Regions from separate parts of the Streptomyces sp. NPDC096324 genome, predicted to be linked through region 2. Evidence: riboswitches for the same ligand, from Rfam matches in the RefSeq annotation. Region 2 holds a riboswitch; the other holds the start of a gene.
The links. A riboswitch is a leader RNA that binds a small molecule or an ion and turns the genes downstream of it on or off. The one in region 2 is predicted to bind S-adenosylmethionine.
Positions count from the first base shown of each region.

Region 1 (7,576 bases), on a different contig from region 2:
AGGCGGGAATGACGTAACCGCTCACCAGGAAGAACAGCATGACGCCGTACCGGCCGATGTCGATCTGGGGCATCACCTGCGCCCGGAACTCCGCCAAGAAGGAGTACGAGGAATGGTCCACCGCCACGAGCAGCGCGGCGATCCCCCGCAGGGCGTCCAGCCGGCCCAGCCGCGGGGACCCGGCGGATCCACCGGACGCGGGCGGACCCGACACCGGTGAAGGCCGCCGCGGAAGCGGCCGGAGAAGGGGCGGTGCGGGTTTCATGGAGACGCCTGCCTGGACCGGGTCCTTCGAGGCACGCCCTGATGAGGCGGCTTTCGCCAGGATTGCTCACTTCCGTCGGGGTCGCCTGCGCGCGGGTCGGCGCCTCACGGCCCGTCGACCCGTTCCTGGGTGGTGGTGCGGACAGTGTGACAAGGGCCGGGGGCGATGCCGGTGACGGCCGGTTCGGATGCGGCCGTGCAACGGGCTGACGCACCCTGCGGTACCGGAGCGGTGGACCCGCTCGGCGCGAGCTCCGCGCGCTGGGAATGCGTCGGTTCCGGTGATGGGACAGAGTGATGGCATGGGCCACCTGTGGATGACGTGGTCGCTCGAGGGCGTCGGATCGGCCGGCCAGAACGTCCCCGACGTGGAAGCGGCCTGCCGCTCTCTGGTCGGCTCCGTGGAGCGGTCCCGGCGTGCCTTCGAGACGACTGAGCCGTGGGAGGAACTCCGCGACTCGGCGGTGGTGCTCCAGGAGCGGATTCTCGGTCCGGGGCGCGAGGCCCTGGAGCAGGGCCGCCGGTGGACCTCCACGGTGAACGGTGTCAGCATCCTGCTGGTTCCGCGCGAGTGACCGGTCCGGGCGCGGGACCGGTGCGCGCGAGTGACCGGTCAGGGCGGGTGACCGGTCCGTGTGAGGGACTGTTCCGCGTGTGGGACTGTTCCGAGGGCCGGGCCGGTGGCCGTGGAACGGCGCTTGCCGTTCGTACGAGAACCACCCACCTGCCCGGCGCGCACGCTTCCGCCGGAAGCGTCAGACCTCCGTCGCGAGCGGCAACACGTCGTGCGCGTGCCGGAAGGCCGGGTGATCACCGAGACGGCGTACGTAGTCCAGGAGCCGGGGGCGTGAGCCGAGGGCGCGGGACCGGCCGAGACCGGTGAGCGCCGTCCACACGTCCACGTCCGCCGCCGTGAGGAAGTCGCCCAACACGTAGGCGCTTCCCCTGAGTTGGCAGTCCAGCAGGTCCAGGGCCGCCCCGAGCTCCGACGGCGCGGCGGACGCGGTGACATCGCGGTCCAGCAGATCGCGGAGGGCATCGATCTCTACGGTCAGGGACGGAGGACGGAGCGTGGACGGGCACGTCGTGGTGTGACCGGAGAGCAGCCCGGCGAGATCGCGGAGGATGGCGGGCGGGTGGTTGCTGACGATGCGTCCGCTCCACCGGTCGCACAGGGCGGGCGCCGTGAGCGGCCCGTCGAAGTGATGCTCGGTGGCCTCGTAGGCGCGGCGCAGTGAGGCGAAGGCGTCGGGTGTCCGCGCGGGGTCCGCCAGGAGTGTGGTGGCGACCGAGTCCCGCAGACCGAGCAGTCCGAGCGTGATGGCGATACGCAGCGAGAACGGACAACTGTGCGACAGATACAGCTCGTAGCGGTGCGGAGCCGGGTAGAAGCCGCCGGCGAGACCGACGCCGATGCGGCTGTCGACGCGGTGGGGGAGTGCGGACGAGGTCGTCGTCGGCTTGAGCCGAAGGGCCGAGGGGAGCGGAATCTGGTCACAGGGGCGTGAGTTGGCTGTGCTGGACGTGCGCGAAGCTGTCTCGGGCATGACTCTCCCTGGGGGACGACGGAAGCCACCGCCGCTTTGTGGGCATCGGCGGCCGGGATGCGGATTGATTGCGCTTGTCGCGCCGGTCCGGATCGAACGGACCGGCCGCGGATCAGTAAGCGCTGGAGACGCGCAGGAGGTCGATGTGCAAGCGCCTCGTCAAACCGCTCTTGGGCAATTCCCACCGGTCCTGGCTCAGGGCTCGCGAGACGCGAGACCACGCTTGCCCCGCCGCGCCGGCGGGACCCGGTCGTCACCCGGGGCACCCCGTCGCGGTGGAAGGGTTGCCTGTCAGCGGGCCGGGGCCGATGACCACTGGAGCGGGGTCTACCCGTACCGTGGCGCTGACAATCGTGACCGTCCATGCCAGTCTCGATTCGCCAAGTTGCGCCGTCAAGAAGGCCGTAAGCGCGGTCTCACCTGGTGGTCACCCGCATTGACTTTGTTTTCCGGACAGGCCTAACCTGCGGCGCACCACAGGATGCCTTTCGGCCGGAGAAGAAATGGTGACGGCGATGCACGGAGCTGACGGGACGGCCGCATGGCGGCGCCTCGGCCGCAATGTGCTCTGCGCCGACCGTGCCGTGGACCTGCTGCGTGTCAACAGCGCCCTGTGTAAGGGCAGCTGTCGCTCCCTCAGCCAAGGCTGACAGCCTCTCCGAGTCCTCGACGACCATGAACGCGCGGCTCATCCGAGCCGTCGGCGTTCTCCTCGTCGGCGCTCACGAACCGACGGCTCGTCCGCATTCTTCGCGATCACGAACCGACGGTTCCTCCGAGCCTGCGGCGATCGCGAGTTGAGGGTTCCGCCAGGTCTTTGACGACCACGCGCCGACCGGCTCCACCGGGCCCTCGGCGATCACCGCTGTCGCGAAACGCCCCTTCCCCGTCCAGCCCTCGTCCCACAGGGCCCGCGCATCGCCGTGTACCGAGCCGTCCCGCTCGGCGGTGCGCCGCCGCTCCGTGGTCCGGGGTGTCCGAATCCGCTGGAGTTCTCCATGAGTCAACCTCCCGGCGCCGCTGTGTCTTTCGGATCAGCACCGCCCGCCGAGGCGATCCCTCGCAACGACTTCTCCGCCGCGTCCGAACGTCCGGCGGCCCAGCGGGTCATTCCGCTCCGGCGGCCCGGGCGCTGGATCGTCACGGCCGTCGTGCTCGTGCTCGTCGCCCAGATCGCCCACGGACTGGTGACCAACCCCGTCTACCAGTGGGACCGCTTCCAGTACTGGTTCCTGCGCCCGACCATTCTCGACGGCCTGCTCATCACCCTCGAAGTCGCCTTCTGCAGTGCGATCCTGGGCCTGCTCGGCGGCGTCCTGCTGGCCCTGGCCAGGCTCTCCAGGAGCCCGGTGCTGCGCGCGGTGAGCTGGGTCTACACCTGGCTGTTCCGCTCGGTGCCGCTGATCGTGGTCCTGCTCTTCCTCTACAACTTCAGCGCGCTGTACCAGACGTTGAGCGTCGGAGTGCCGTTCGGGCCGGCCTTCTTCACCTTCGACGAGTCCCGTCTGGCGACCGACATGGCCGTCGCCGTCATCGGACTGAGCCTGAACGAGGCGGCCTACGCCTCCGAAGTGGTGCGCGGCGGCATCCTCTCCGTCGACCAGGGCCAGCACGAGGCGGCTTCCGCCCTCGGTCTGCCGAAGCGCTACCAGTTCGCGAAGATCGTCTTCCCGCAGGCGCTGCGTTCCATCACCCCCAACTACGTGAACCAGTTGATCGGCCTGATCAAGGGCACCTCGCTGGTCTTCTACGTGTCCCTGCTGGACCTCTTCGGCTCCGTGCAGAGCATGGGCAGCACCTACCCCGGCGACATCGTACCGCTGCTCCTCGTCGCCACCGCCTGGTACCTGATCCTCACCAGCGTCGTGTCCGTCATCCAGTTCTACGTCGAGCGGCACTACTCGCGGGGCGCCCTGCGCACGCTGCCGCCGACTCCGTTGCAGAAGGCGCGGAACGGTCTGCGCGACGTGCGGGCCCGGTTCCGGAGGGAGACGGCGACATGAGCGGCGAGACGAATGTGACGACCGTGAGGACGCGGACGGCCCCGGCCGCCGAGGTGGCGGACGCGGCTCCGGCCGCGGAGATCGCCGACGCGCTGCGGGTGGAGCCCGCCGCCGTCGAGGTGCACGACGTGCACAAGTGGTACGGACCCCAACAGGTCCTGGACGGCGTGGAGTTGACCGTGCGCCCCGGCGAGGTGACGGTCGTCCTCGGTCCGTCGGGCTCCGGCAAGTCCACGCTCCTCCGGGTGATCAACCACCTGGAGAAGCCCGAGGCCGGCCATGTCAGCCTGAACGGCGAGCTCATCGGCGTACGCAGGCACGGCGACCGTCTGCGCGAGCTGAGCGAGCGGGCCATCCTCGTCCAGCGCAGCCGGATCGGGTTCGTGTTCCAGAACTTCAACCTCTTCCCGCACCTGACCGTGCTCGACAACGTGGCCGCGGCTCCGGTGGCGACCGGCAGGCTGTCCAAGGCCGCGGCACAGGAACTCGCACGCGATCTGCTCGCCCGGGTGGGCCTGGCCGACAAGGCCGCCGCCTACCCCCGGCAGTTGTCCGGCGGCCAGCAGCAGCGCGTGGCCATCGCCCGTGCCCTCGCCCTGCGTCCGGGAGTCATCCTCTTCGACGAACCCACGTCCGCGCTCGACCCCGAACTCGTCGGCGAAGTCCTCGCCGTCATCAAGGATCTGGCCCACAGCGGCACCACACTCGTCATCGTCACGCACGAGATCGGCTTCGCCCGCGAGATCGCCGACCGTGTGGTCTTCATGGACGGCGGACGCATCGTCGAACAGGGCCCGCCCGAGCAGGTGCTGGACCATCCGCGAGAAGCGCGCACCCGAGAGTTCCTGAGCAAGGTGCTCTGAGCTTCTGCCCGACACGCAGCGGGACACCGCCCGACGAGGTGTTCCCTGCCCTGCCGCCCCGACCCATGCCGGGGCGGACCCCCGATTCGGCGGCCCGCCGGGACCGTTCCCCCACATCTCTCATCGCACACTCGACAAGGACAGCCATGCGCACCCTCAGCCTGAACCGCACAGCCCTCCGCGGCGTCGCCACCGCCGCCGTCGCCTCCCTCGCCGTCTCCCTCACCGTCTGCGGCGGAGACAGCGACGCCGCCACCCGGACGAAGACCGACGCGGCCGGAACCGTGACCGTGGGCGCGCTCTCCAACGGGGCCGCGAAGGAGGCCACGTTGAAGGTCTCCGAGGTGAAGTCCATCAGCGCCGAGCTGCCCAAGTCCGTGGCGGAGAGAGGCACGTTGGTGGTGGGCATCGGAGCACTGCCCGCCGGGTCGCCGCCGCTGAACTTCGTCGGACAGGACCAGAAGACGCTCACCGGCAGCGAACCCGACCTCGGCAAGCTGGTCGCGGCGGTCCTCGGACTGAAGCCGGTGGTGAAGAACTCGACCTGGGAGAACCTGTTCGTCGGGGTCGACAGCGGCAAGGTCGACGTCGCCTTCTCCAACGTCACCGATACCGAGGAGCGCAAGAAGAAGTACGAGTTCGCCTCGTACCGCCAGGACAACCTCGCGTTCGAGGTGCCGAAGAAGAGCACGTGGAACTTCGACGGCGACTACCGCAACCTCGTCGGCCAGACCGTCGCGGTGGGCGCCGGCACCAACCAGGAGAAGATCCTCCTGGAGTGGAGGGACAAGCTGGCCAAGTCGGGCAAGAAGCTCACGGTCAAGTACTACCAGGACAACAACGCCACGGCCCTGGCGCTGAACAGCGGGAAGATCGACGCCTCCTTCGGCCCCAACCCGGCCGTCGCCTACCACGTCACCCAGAACGCCAAGTCCCCCCACCCGACCCGCAACGCCGGCCAGTTCTCCGGCGCGGGCGCGACGATCCAGGGGCTGATCGCGGCCACCGCGAAGAAGGACAGCGGCCTCGCCAAGCCGGTCGCCGACGCCGTCAACTACCTGATCAAGAACGGTCAGTACGCCAAGTGGCTGGCCGCCTGGAACCTCTCGAACGAGGCAGTGGAGACCTCCCAGGTCAACCCGCCCGGCCTGCCCCTCGACAACTCCTGAACCATCCTCCGCCTCAAGGGACTCCGCCGCGTCGCGGCGGAGTCCCGGGGCGCGTCCGGCCGCGTTCCAGATACGGAGAACCCGCACCGCCATGTCCACCAGCGTCCACCCCGCACCCGCCCCTTCCCCGCGTCCGACCCCACCGCACGTCCTCGACAACGCCGCGTGGGCCGCGCTGACCGGTCCGCACGCCCACCTCGCCGAACGCGTGGGACGGGCCGCCCGCTATCCCGCGGACGTGTCCCCGTTCACCGCCCTCGCGGACCCCACCGACCCGCGTTCGTGGGACGACCTGGCCGAGCTGGTCGGTCCGGGCACGGTCACCCCGGTCACCGCGGTCCAGTCCGTGCCCGACGGCTGGACGATCGAACACAGCGGTGACGGCGTCCAGTTGACCGCCACCGCGCTGCACTCCGAGCCGGCGCCCGAAGCGGTGCGACTCGGCTCCGCCGACGTGCCCGAGATCCTCGACCTGATCGCCCTCACCAGGCTGGGTCCCTTCCTGCCCCGTACCGTCGAACTCGGCACCTATCTCGGCATCCGGGAAGGCGGGCGGCTGCTCGCCCTGGCCGGCGAGCGCCTGCACCCGCCGGGCTGGACCGAGATCAGCGCCGTGTGCACCCATCCCGAGCACCGGGGCAAAGGCCTGGCCACCCGCCTCGTCCGCGCTGTCGCGGCGGAGATCCGGGAGCGGGGAGAAACCCCCTTCCTGCACGCCGCCGCCGACAACACGAACGCGATACGGCTCTACGAGTCGATCGGCTTCACCCTGCGCCGCCGCACACGGTTCGTGCTCGTCCGCACCCCCGGCGGACAGCGGACCGTGTCCGCGGGGCGGGAAGAGGCCGGGCAGCCGGAAGAAACGGCGCACCAGTGAGGTTGGTCCTGTCAAGGACCGTGCGGCACCCCGGCGGGGACCCGCACGGGCCGGGCGGACGAGGGTCCCGGGAGTACCGGGCCGAGGGGGCGGAGGTGAGACACATGCGTCGTGTGTCCCGCCGTGCGCCGCGACCGCTCGCGCCCCCGACCCTGCACCCGTACGGCCGGCCGCACATCGATCTGCTGCGGGTCGCCGGCGCGCTCTGTCGCCCCTGACCCGTTCCCACGCAGCCCCGCCCCGCTCGCCGGGGCGCGATTCCTCGTACGGCCGATCAGGAAGGCACCTCCCGTGTCCTCGTCACCCTCTCCTCTGCACCTCGCCGTCGCCCTCGACGGCGCCGGATGGCACCCGGCCGCCTGGCGCGAACCCGTCGCCCGTCCCGGTGAACTGCTCACCGCCGCCTACTGGGCCGATCTGGTCACCGAGGCCGAGCACGGTCTGGTCGACTTCGTGACCATCGAGGACGCCCTCGGCCTCCAGTCCTCCTCGCCCACGGAACCCGACGGCCGCACCGACCAGGTCCGCGGCCGCCTGGACGCCGTCCTCATCGCCGCGCGGATCGCGCCGCTGACCCGTCACATCGGCGTGGTGCCGACCGTCGTCACCACCCACACGGAGCCGTTCCACATCTCCAAGGCGATCGCCACCCTCGACTATGTGAGCACCGGCCGTGCCGGTGTGCGCGTCCAGGTCTCGGCACGCCAGAACGAGGCCGCGCACTTCGGACGCCGTACGCTCCCGCCGTTCCGCGTCGAGGACTACGGCACGCCCGCCGGGCAGGAACTCGTCACCGACCTCTTCGACGAGGCGGCCGACTACGTCGAGGCGGTCCGCAGGCTCTGGGACAGCT
Region 1 covers NZ_JBIWFK010000006.1:154,127-161,702, forward strand. Annotated here, with positions in the region: gene ACIQ7M_RS17780 (acyltransferase family protein) at 1-214, opposite strand, end outside; gene ACIQ7M_RS17785 (hypothetical protein) at 549-839, shown strand; gene ACIQ7M_RS17790 (cell envelope biogenesis protein OmpA) at 1,020-1,811, opposite strand; gene ACIQ7M_RS17795 (putative leader peptide) at 1,924-1,989, opposite strand; SAM riboswitch class IV at 2,026-2,170, opposite strand; gene ACIQ7M_RS17800 (amino acid ABC transporter permease) at 2,810-3,814, shown strand; gene ACIQ7M_RS17805 (amino acid ABC transporter ATP-binding protein) at 3,913-4,677, shown strand; gene ACIQ7M_RS17810 (ABC transporter substrate-binding protein) at 4,824-5,846, shown strand; gene ACIQ7M_RS17815 (GNAT family N-acetyltransferase) at 5,938-6,723, shown strand; gene ACIQ7M_RS17820 (putative leader peptide) at 6,828-6,941, shown strand; gene ACIQ7M_RS17825 (LLM class flavin-dependent oxidoreductase) at 7,015-7,576, shown strand, end outside.
Region 1: linked by a shared signal. The riboswitch ahead of ACIQ7M_RS17795 (putative leader peptide) and the one ahead of thrC (threonine synthase) in region 2 are both predicted to bind S-adenosylmethionine.

Region 2 (7,576 bases):
CGGCGATCTGCTTGAGCGGGGCCTCCAGGGCCAGACGGACGGCGTTGGCGCCGGTCGCCTCGTCACCGGTGAGCTCGAGCTTCTCGAAGACCGAGGAAGCCTGGAGCAGGGCCACGCCACCACCGGCGACGATGCCCTCCTCGACGGCCGCCTTCGCGTTGCGAACGGCGTCCTCGATGCGGTGCTTGCGCTCCTTGAGCTCGACCTCGGTGGCGGCACCGGCCTTGATGACGGCCACGCCGCCGGCCAGCTTCGCCAGACGCTCCTGGAGCTTCTCGCGGTCGTAGTCCGAGTCCGAGTTCTCGATCTCGGCACGGATCTGGTTCACACGGCCGGCGACCTGGTCGGCAGAGCCGGAGCCGTCGACGATCGTGGTCTCGTCCTTGGTGATGACGACCTTGCGGGCACGGCCCAGCAGGTCCAGACCCGCGTTCTCCAGCTTGAGGCCGACCTCCTCGGAGATGACCTCGCCGCCCGTGAGGATGGCGATGTCGCCGAGCATGGCCTTGCGGCGGTCACCGAAGCCCGGGGCCTTGACGGCGACGGACTTGAAGGTGCCACGGATCTTGTTGACGACCAGGGTCGACAGGGCCTCGCCCTCGACGTCCTCGGCGATGATCAGCAGCGGCTTGCCGCCCTGCATGACCTTCTCGAGGAGCGGGAGCAGGTCCTTCACGTTCGCGATCTTGGAGTTCGCGATCAGGATGTACGGGTCGTCGAGGACGGCCTCCATACGCTCCATGTCGGTGGCGAAGTACGCCGAGATGTAGCCCTTGTCGAAGCGCATACCCTCGGTGAGCTCCAGCTCCAGACCGAAGGTCTGGGACTCCTCGACGGTGATGACGCCTTCCTTACCGACCTTGTCCATCGCCTCGGCGATGAGCTCGCCGATCTGGGTGTCGGCGGCGGAGATGGAGGCCGTGGAAGCGATCTGCTCCTTGGTCTCGACATCCTTCGCCTGCTCCAGCAGGGCACCGGAGACGGCCTCGACGGCCTTCTCGATACCGCGCTTGAGAGCCATCGGGTTGGCGCCGGCGGCGACGTTGCGCAGACCCTCGCGCACGAGCGCCTGGGCCAGCACGGTCGCCGTGGTCGTACCGTCGCCGGCGACGTCGTCCGTCTTCTTGGCGACTTCCTTGACCAGCTCGGCGCCGATCTTCTCGTACGGGTCCTCGAGCTCGATCTCCTTGGCGATGGAGACACCATCGTTGGTGATCGTGGGGGCGCCCCACTTCTTCTCGAGAACGACGTTGCGACCCTTGGGGCCGAGCGTCACCTTGACGGCGTCCGCGAGCTGGTTCATGCCGCGCTCGAGGCCGCGCCGTGCCTCCTCGTCGAACGCGATGATCTTGGCCATGTGAAGTGGTCCTCCCGGACGGGGTGGATTGCTCCGGATCGCGCCCGCGCCCGCGACGGACGGCCCTCGTGCCCTGTGGTTCCTTGCCCCACAGGCCCGCGAGCCTCGCCGGCCCGATCCAAGTTCTGTCACTCTCACTGGGAGAGTGCTAACGCCAATGATTAGCACTCGACCCCGTCGAGTGCAAGGTGCGCTCGCGAAAGCGAGCTCATCGAGGGGTGGCGGTCGGGCGACGGGCGGGCGCGAGCGCCTCTCACGAAAACAGCCCCCCGACCCAGTCCCCGCACGGGTCCACACCGGGGCGCGCGGGCGTACGCGGGGCGGGAGGCCGACCGAGGACGCACGAGGGGCCCGCACCCCTGGTGGGATGCGGGCCCCTCGTGCGTGAGTGAGTCGGTGGTCGTTCGCGCCCGATCAAACGGCGAGTTTGACCATGTCCGCCTGCGGACCCTTCTGGCCCTGCGAGATCTCGAACTCCACTCGCTGACCCTCTTCAAGGGTGCGGTAGCCGTCCATCTGAATCGCGCTGTAGTGCACGAAGACGTCCGCACCACCGTCGACCGCGATGAAGCCGTACCCCTTCTCCGCGTTGAACCACTTGACGGTGCCCTGAGCCATGCCTAACTCCCCTATTACTGGCCCTTGCACAGATCCGCACTTCGCGGATCCGGGTCAGACCTCACCCCCCAACGGTTGGGGGTGTGCGCCGGAACGCGTCGACCGCGGCTGAATGTATCTGTCCAACTGCCCTCTGCAACAGGTCAATCGGACGAGAATTCTGGGCATGGCCGATCAATGATATGCGGAGAATGTGCAAGGATTCAGGGCAAGTCGGGCCCCGCAAATGCCATAAAATGCCCAAAAAGGTGAGTCACTTTGGCTACTTCTTGTCGCCCGGAGAACGGTCACTCATATGCGCCCGGCATGAAACCAACATCAAAATTGAAGCGACTTCCCCAACTCTAGCGCGTTCAACCCTACAGAATTGCCCCCTCCGCTTGTCTCACGGAGGGGGCAATTCTGTGAACGCAATGTGTTCGGCATTACCGAGGGTAACGATCAGCCTCCGGCGACGGCCGGAATGATCGAAACGCCGACACCGTCCGGAGTCGCCGTCTCCAGTCCCTGCTCGAAGCGCACGTCGTCGTCGTTGACGTACACGTTGACGAAGCGGCGCAGCTTGCCCTGGTCGTCCAGGACGCGCGCGGCGATGCCCGTGTGGTTCTTCTCCAGGTCGCTGATGACCTCGGCGAGGGTCGCGCCCTCGGCCGTCACCTCGGCGGCGCCACCGGTGTAGGTGCGCAGGATGGTGGGGATGCGGACGTTGACGCTCATGATGCGAGGCCAGCCTCTCGGAAGGAGTCGAGGTTCGGGCGGATGGTCGCGGTCAGCCCGGTGTCGGAGGCCACCGCGTCCAGGGTCTTGAGGCCGTCGCCGGTGTTCAGCACGACCGTGGTGAGGGCCGGGTCCAGGAGGCCGTTCTCGATCAGCTTGCGGGTGACACCGACGGTCACACCGCCCGCCGTCTCCGCGAAGATGCCCTCGGTGCGCGCGAGCAGCTTGATCGCGTCCACGATCTGCTCGTCGTTCACGTCCTCCACCGCACCGCCGGTACGCCGGGCGATGTCGAGCACGTACGGGCCGTCCGCCGGGTTCCCGATGGCGAGCGACTTGGCGATGGTGTCCGGCTTCTGCGGCCGTACGACGTCGTGGCCGGCCTTGTAGGCGACGGACACCGGGGAGCAGCCCTCGGCCTGGGCGCCGAAGATCTTGTACGGCTTGTCCTCGACGAGGCCGAGCTTGATCAGCTCCTGGAGCCCCTTGTCGATCTTCGTGAGCTGGGAGCCGGAGGCGATCGGCACGACGAGCTGGTCGGGGAGCTTCCAGCCGAGCTGCTCGCAGATCTCGTACGCCAGGGTCTTGGAGCCCTCGGCGTAGTAGGGCCGCAGGTTGACGTTGACGAAGCCCCAGCCCTCGCCGGCCGGGTCCCCGATCAGCTCGGAGCAGAAACGGTTCACGTCGTCGTAGTTGCCCTCGATGCCGACGAGCTCGCCGCCGTAGACCGCGGCCATGACGACCTTGCCCTGCTCCAGGTCGTGCGGGATGAACACGCAGGAACGGAAGCCGGCACGGGCCGCCGCGGCGCCCACCGCTCCGGCGAGGTTGCCGGTGGAGGAGCAGGAGAGGGTGGTGAATCCGAAGGCGCGGGCCGCTTCGATGGCCTGGGCGACGACGCGGTCCTTGAAGGAGTGCGTCGGGTTGCCGGAGTCGTCCTTGACGAAGAGCTTTCCGGCGTCGACGCCGAGCTCACGGGCCAGGTTGTCGGCCCGGACGAGCTTGGTCCAGCCGGGGTTGATGTTCGGCTTGTCCGCCACGTCCGCGGGGACGGGCAGCAGCGGCGCGTAGCGCCAGATGTTCGCGGGTCCCGCTTCGATGCGCTTGCGGAGTTCTTCGGTGTCGTAGGCCGAGAAGTCGTAGGCGATCTCCAGCGGGCCGAAACACTCCTCGCAGGCGAAGACCGGACCGAGCGGGACGCGGTGTCCGCACTCGCGGCAGGAAAGCGCCGCGGCCGGTCCGAGGTCTACCGCGTCCGCGGAGTTCGTGGTGCTTGCAACTGTCTGCGCAGCCATGGAGGCGAGGCCCTTTCTCCTCATCTTCCTCACGGCGCACTTCGCCGTGAGACGGATTTGGCACCTTCCCTAGCCGGGAGCCTCGCGACGCGATCGACATCGATCGGTACGAGACCGGCTGGAGGGTTGCCGGGGCTTCATCGGGCCGTATCCCTCTGCCCCTCTGGATGAGCGGTATTTGATTGTTGAACTGTTGAACACGATACGCGCCGACGATCCAGGACATGCGATGGTCATGCGCGTTGTTCAAGACTGTAACCGAAGGCCAGGACAGTTGAGATAGTCGTCCGAACCGCGAGACGACGGCAATCGATCTGCCGCTGGCCGCAGCGGGCACGCCGATGAGAGCGTGTGATCAGACAGTGAGGAGCCGCAGACGGTGCTGAGAGAAGTCGAAAGCTGGCTGAGCACACGCTCCTGGTCCGCGACCGACCGCCCGCTCCACAGGATCATGGCAGCCAAACGCGTCACCGGGTCGACGGTGAGTGTCGTGCTGCCCGCGCTCAACGAGGAGGAGACGGTCGGCGAGATCGTCGCGATCATCCGCCACGACCTGATGCAGCAGGTGCCCCTCGTCGACGAGATCGTCGTCGTCGACTCCGGCTCGACCGACCGCACCGCCGCGGTCGCCGCCGCCGCGGGCGCGCGGGTCGTGCACCGCGACGACATCCTCCCGCGGATCCCGGCCGTGCCCGGCAAGGGCGAGGTGCTGTGGCGGTCGCTGCTCGTGACGAGCGGCGACATCGTCTGTTTCATCGACGCGGACCTCAAGGAGTTCTCGTCCGACTTCGTCTCCGGGATCGTGGGCCCGCTGCTCACCGAACCCGGCGTCGACCTGGTCAAGGCCATGTACGACCGCCCGCTGGCCGGCGGCGGCGGGCAGGGCGGCCGGGTCACCGAGCTGATGGCCCGCCCGCTCCTGAACATGCACTGGCCGCAGCTCGCGGGCTTCGTCCAGCCGCTCGGCGGCGAGTACGCGGCCCGCCGCTCGCTGCTCGAACAGCTCCCCTTCCCCGTCGGCTACGGCGTCGAACTGGGCATGCTCGTCGACGCCCTGCACCTGGTGGGCCTCGACGCCCTCGCCCAGGTCGACGTCGGGGTGCGCAAACACCGCCACCAGGACGGCCAGGCGCTCGGCCGCATGGCCGCCGCCATCTACCGCACCGCACAGCTCCGGCTGGCGCGCGGGCACCTGATCCGCCCCGCCCTCACCCAGTTCGAGCGCGACCGCGACGGTTTCCGGCCGCGCACGTACTCCGTGGACACGGAGGAAAGGCCGCCGATGAGCGAAATCTCCGAGTACCAGACGCGCAAAGCCGCGTAGTCCGGCGCCGACGGCCGCCGATCGCATACGGCCGAAGGGCGCGTTTGAGCGTTTCGAGACGGGGCTAGGTTTCGAGGCATGGCTTCAACGCACGGTGCCCACAGGATTCTGGTCGCCTCCAACCGCGGCCCGGTCACCTACGAGGTACAGGAGGACGACTCGCTGCACGCCAGACGCGGCGGCGGCGGTCTCGTCTCGGGACTCTCGGCGATCGGGCCGGACGCGGGCGCCCTCTGGGTCTGCTCCGCCCTCGGCGACGGCGACCGGGAGGCCGTCCGGCGCGGAGTCCACGAGGACGGCGTACGAATGCTGGCCATCGACGCCGCCACGCACGCCGACGCGTACAACGGCATCGCCAACTCCGTGCTGTGGTTCGTGCACCACCTGCTCTACCAGACCCCGCTGGAGCCGGTCTTCGACGCCGAGTTCCGGCGCCAGTGGGAGTCGTACCGGACCTACAACCGCGCCTTCGCCGAGGCGCTGGCCGAGGAGGCGGCCGACGGCGCGGCCGTGCTGGTCCAGGACTACCACCTGTGCCTGGTGCCCGGGATGCTCCGCGAGCTGCGCCCCGACCTGCGCATCGGTCACTTCTCCCACACCCCGTGGGCGCCCGAGGACTACTTCCGGATGCTCCCCGACGACATCCGCGCGGAGCTGATGGCGGGCATGCTCGGCGCGGACCGGGTGGCCTTCCTGACCTGGCGGTGGGCCACCGCCTTCATGCGCTGCGCGGAGGGGACCGAAGCCGGCCGCTACCGGGCCACCTGGCCCTCGGGCGGGTCCTCCCACGCGATCGAGCACCTGGACGGCGCCCGGCCACCGGTGCGCGAGACCCGCGTCGGCGTGCACGGCCTCGGCGCGGACGCCGAGTTCCTGCGCGAGCGCTCGCACCGGGCGGACGTCGGGGAACGGATGGCCGCGCTGCGCGAGGAGATCGGCGCGGACCGGCGGACGATCGTGCGCGTCGACCGGACCGAGCTGTCCAAGAACATCGTGCGGGGGCTGCTGGCGTACCGGCAGCTCCTCGACGACCACCCCGAGTGGCGCGAGCGGGTCGTCCACGTGGCGTTCGCCTACCCGTCACGGCAGGACCTCGCGGTCTACCGGGACTACACGGCCGAGGTGCAGCGCGTGGCCGACGAGATCAACTCCCGGTACGGGACGCCCGGCTGGACCCCGGTGGTCCTGCACGTGAAGGACGACTTCGCGCGCTCGCTCGCCGCCTACCGGCTCGCCGACGTCGCCCTCGTCAATCCCATCAGGGACGGCATGAACCTCGTCGCCAAGGAGATCCCGGTCGTCTCCGACGAGGGCTGCGCGCTGGTCCTGTCCCGGGAGGCCGGGGCGTACGAGGAACTGGGCGAGGACGCGATCTCCGTGAACCCGTACGACATCACCGGGACGGCGCGGGCGCTGCACGAGGCGCTCACCATGCAGCCCGGCGAACGCGCGGAGCGCACCAAACGCCTGTCCGCCGCGGCCACCGCCCTCCCCCCGGCCCAGTGGTTCCTGGACCAACTGCACGCGCTGGAGGGCTGAGGAGGAGCGTGCGGCGGTCGCGGGTCCGGCCGGTGGGTGGGTCGGGGCCGTGCCGGTGCATCAGCCCGTCGCCGTTGGATGAGGAGTGACCGTCGGTGGCGACGGGCATCGATGTACCGGCACGTCCCCTCGCGCCGGATTCCGGCTGCGGGTGCAGGGTCCAGACGGTTCCAGCCCCGGCCGGGGAAGTTTCAGCCCCTCCGGCGTTTGAGGAGCAAGGTCCGGGGCGGAGCCCCGGGTACGGGACGGGTAGGGGCGGAGGGGGCGAAACAAGCCCTGCCCCCACCCCGGCCCACCCCGGTGACGAGCCGGCCGGGTCAGGCGAGTCGGGCCGCGATGGCGGCAAGCAGCCGGACGACCCCGGCGGGCCCGTCGACCACCAGGTCGGCGCGTTCGGCCAGCTCGGCGACCTCGGAACTGCCGCTGCACACCAGAAGCCCGGGAACCCCGTCGGAGCGGAGCTTGTCGACGGCGGCGAACGCGGGCAGGTCACCCAGGTCGTCCCCCGCGTACAGCACGGCCTCGGCCCCGGCCTCCCGGACGTACTCCATGAGGGCGACGCCCTTGTCCATGCCCGGCGGGCGCAGCTCCAGGACCATGCGCCCCGGCTCGACGATCAGCCCGTGCCGGGCGGCGAGCTCACCCAGCGGCTCCCGCAACGCCTCGAACGCGGCCTGCGGATCGGCGGCACGGCGCGTGTGCACGGCGACCGCGCGGCCCTTCTCC
Region 2 covers NZ_JBIWFK010000007.1:185,987-193,562, reverse strand. Annotated here, with positions in the region: gene groL (chaperonin GroEL) at 1-1,357, opposite strand, end outside; gene ACIQ7M_RS20760 (cold-shock protein) at 1,772-1,975, opposite strand; gene ACIQ7M_RS20755 (MoaD/ThiS family protein) at 2,417-2,692, opposite strand; gene thrC (threonine synthase) at 2,689-3,987, opposite strand; SAM riboswitch class I at 4,005-4,161, opposite strand; gene ACIQ7M_RS20745 (glucosyl-3-phosphoglycerate synthase) at 4,367-5,311, shown strand; gene ACIQ7M_RS20740 (trehalose-6-phosphate synthase) at 5,390-6,850, shown strand; gene otsB (trehalose-phosphatase) at 7,168-7,576, opposite strand, start outside.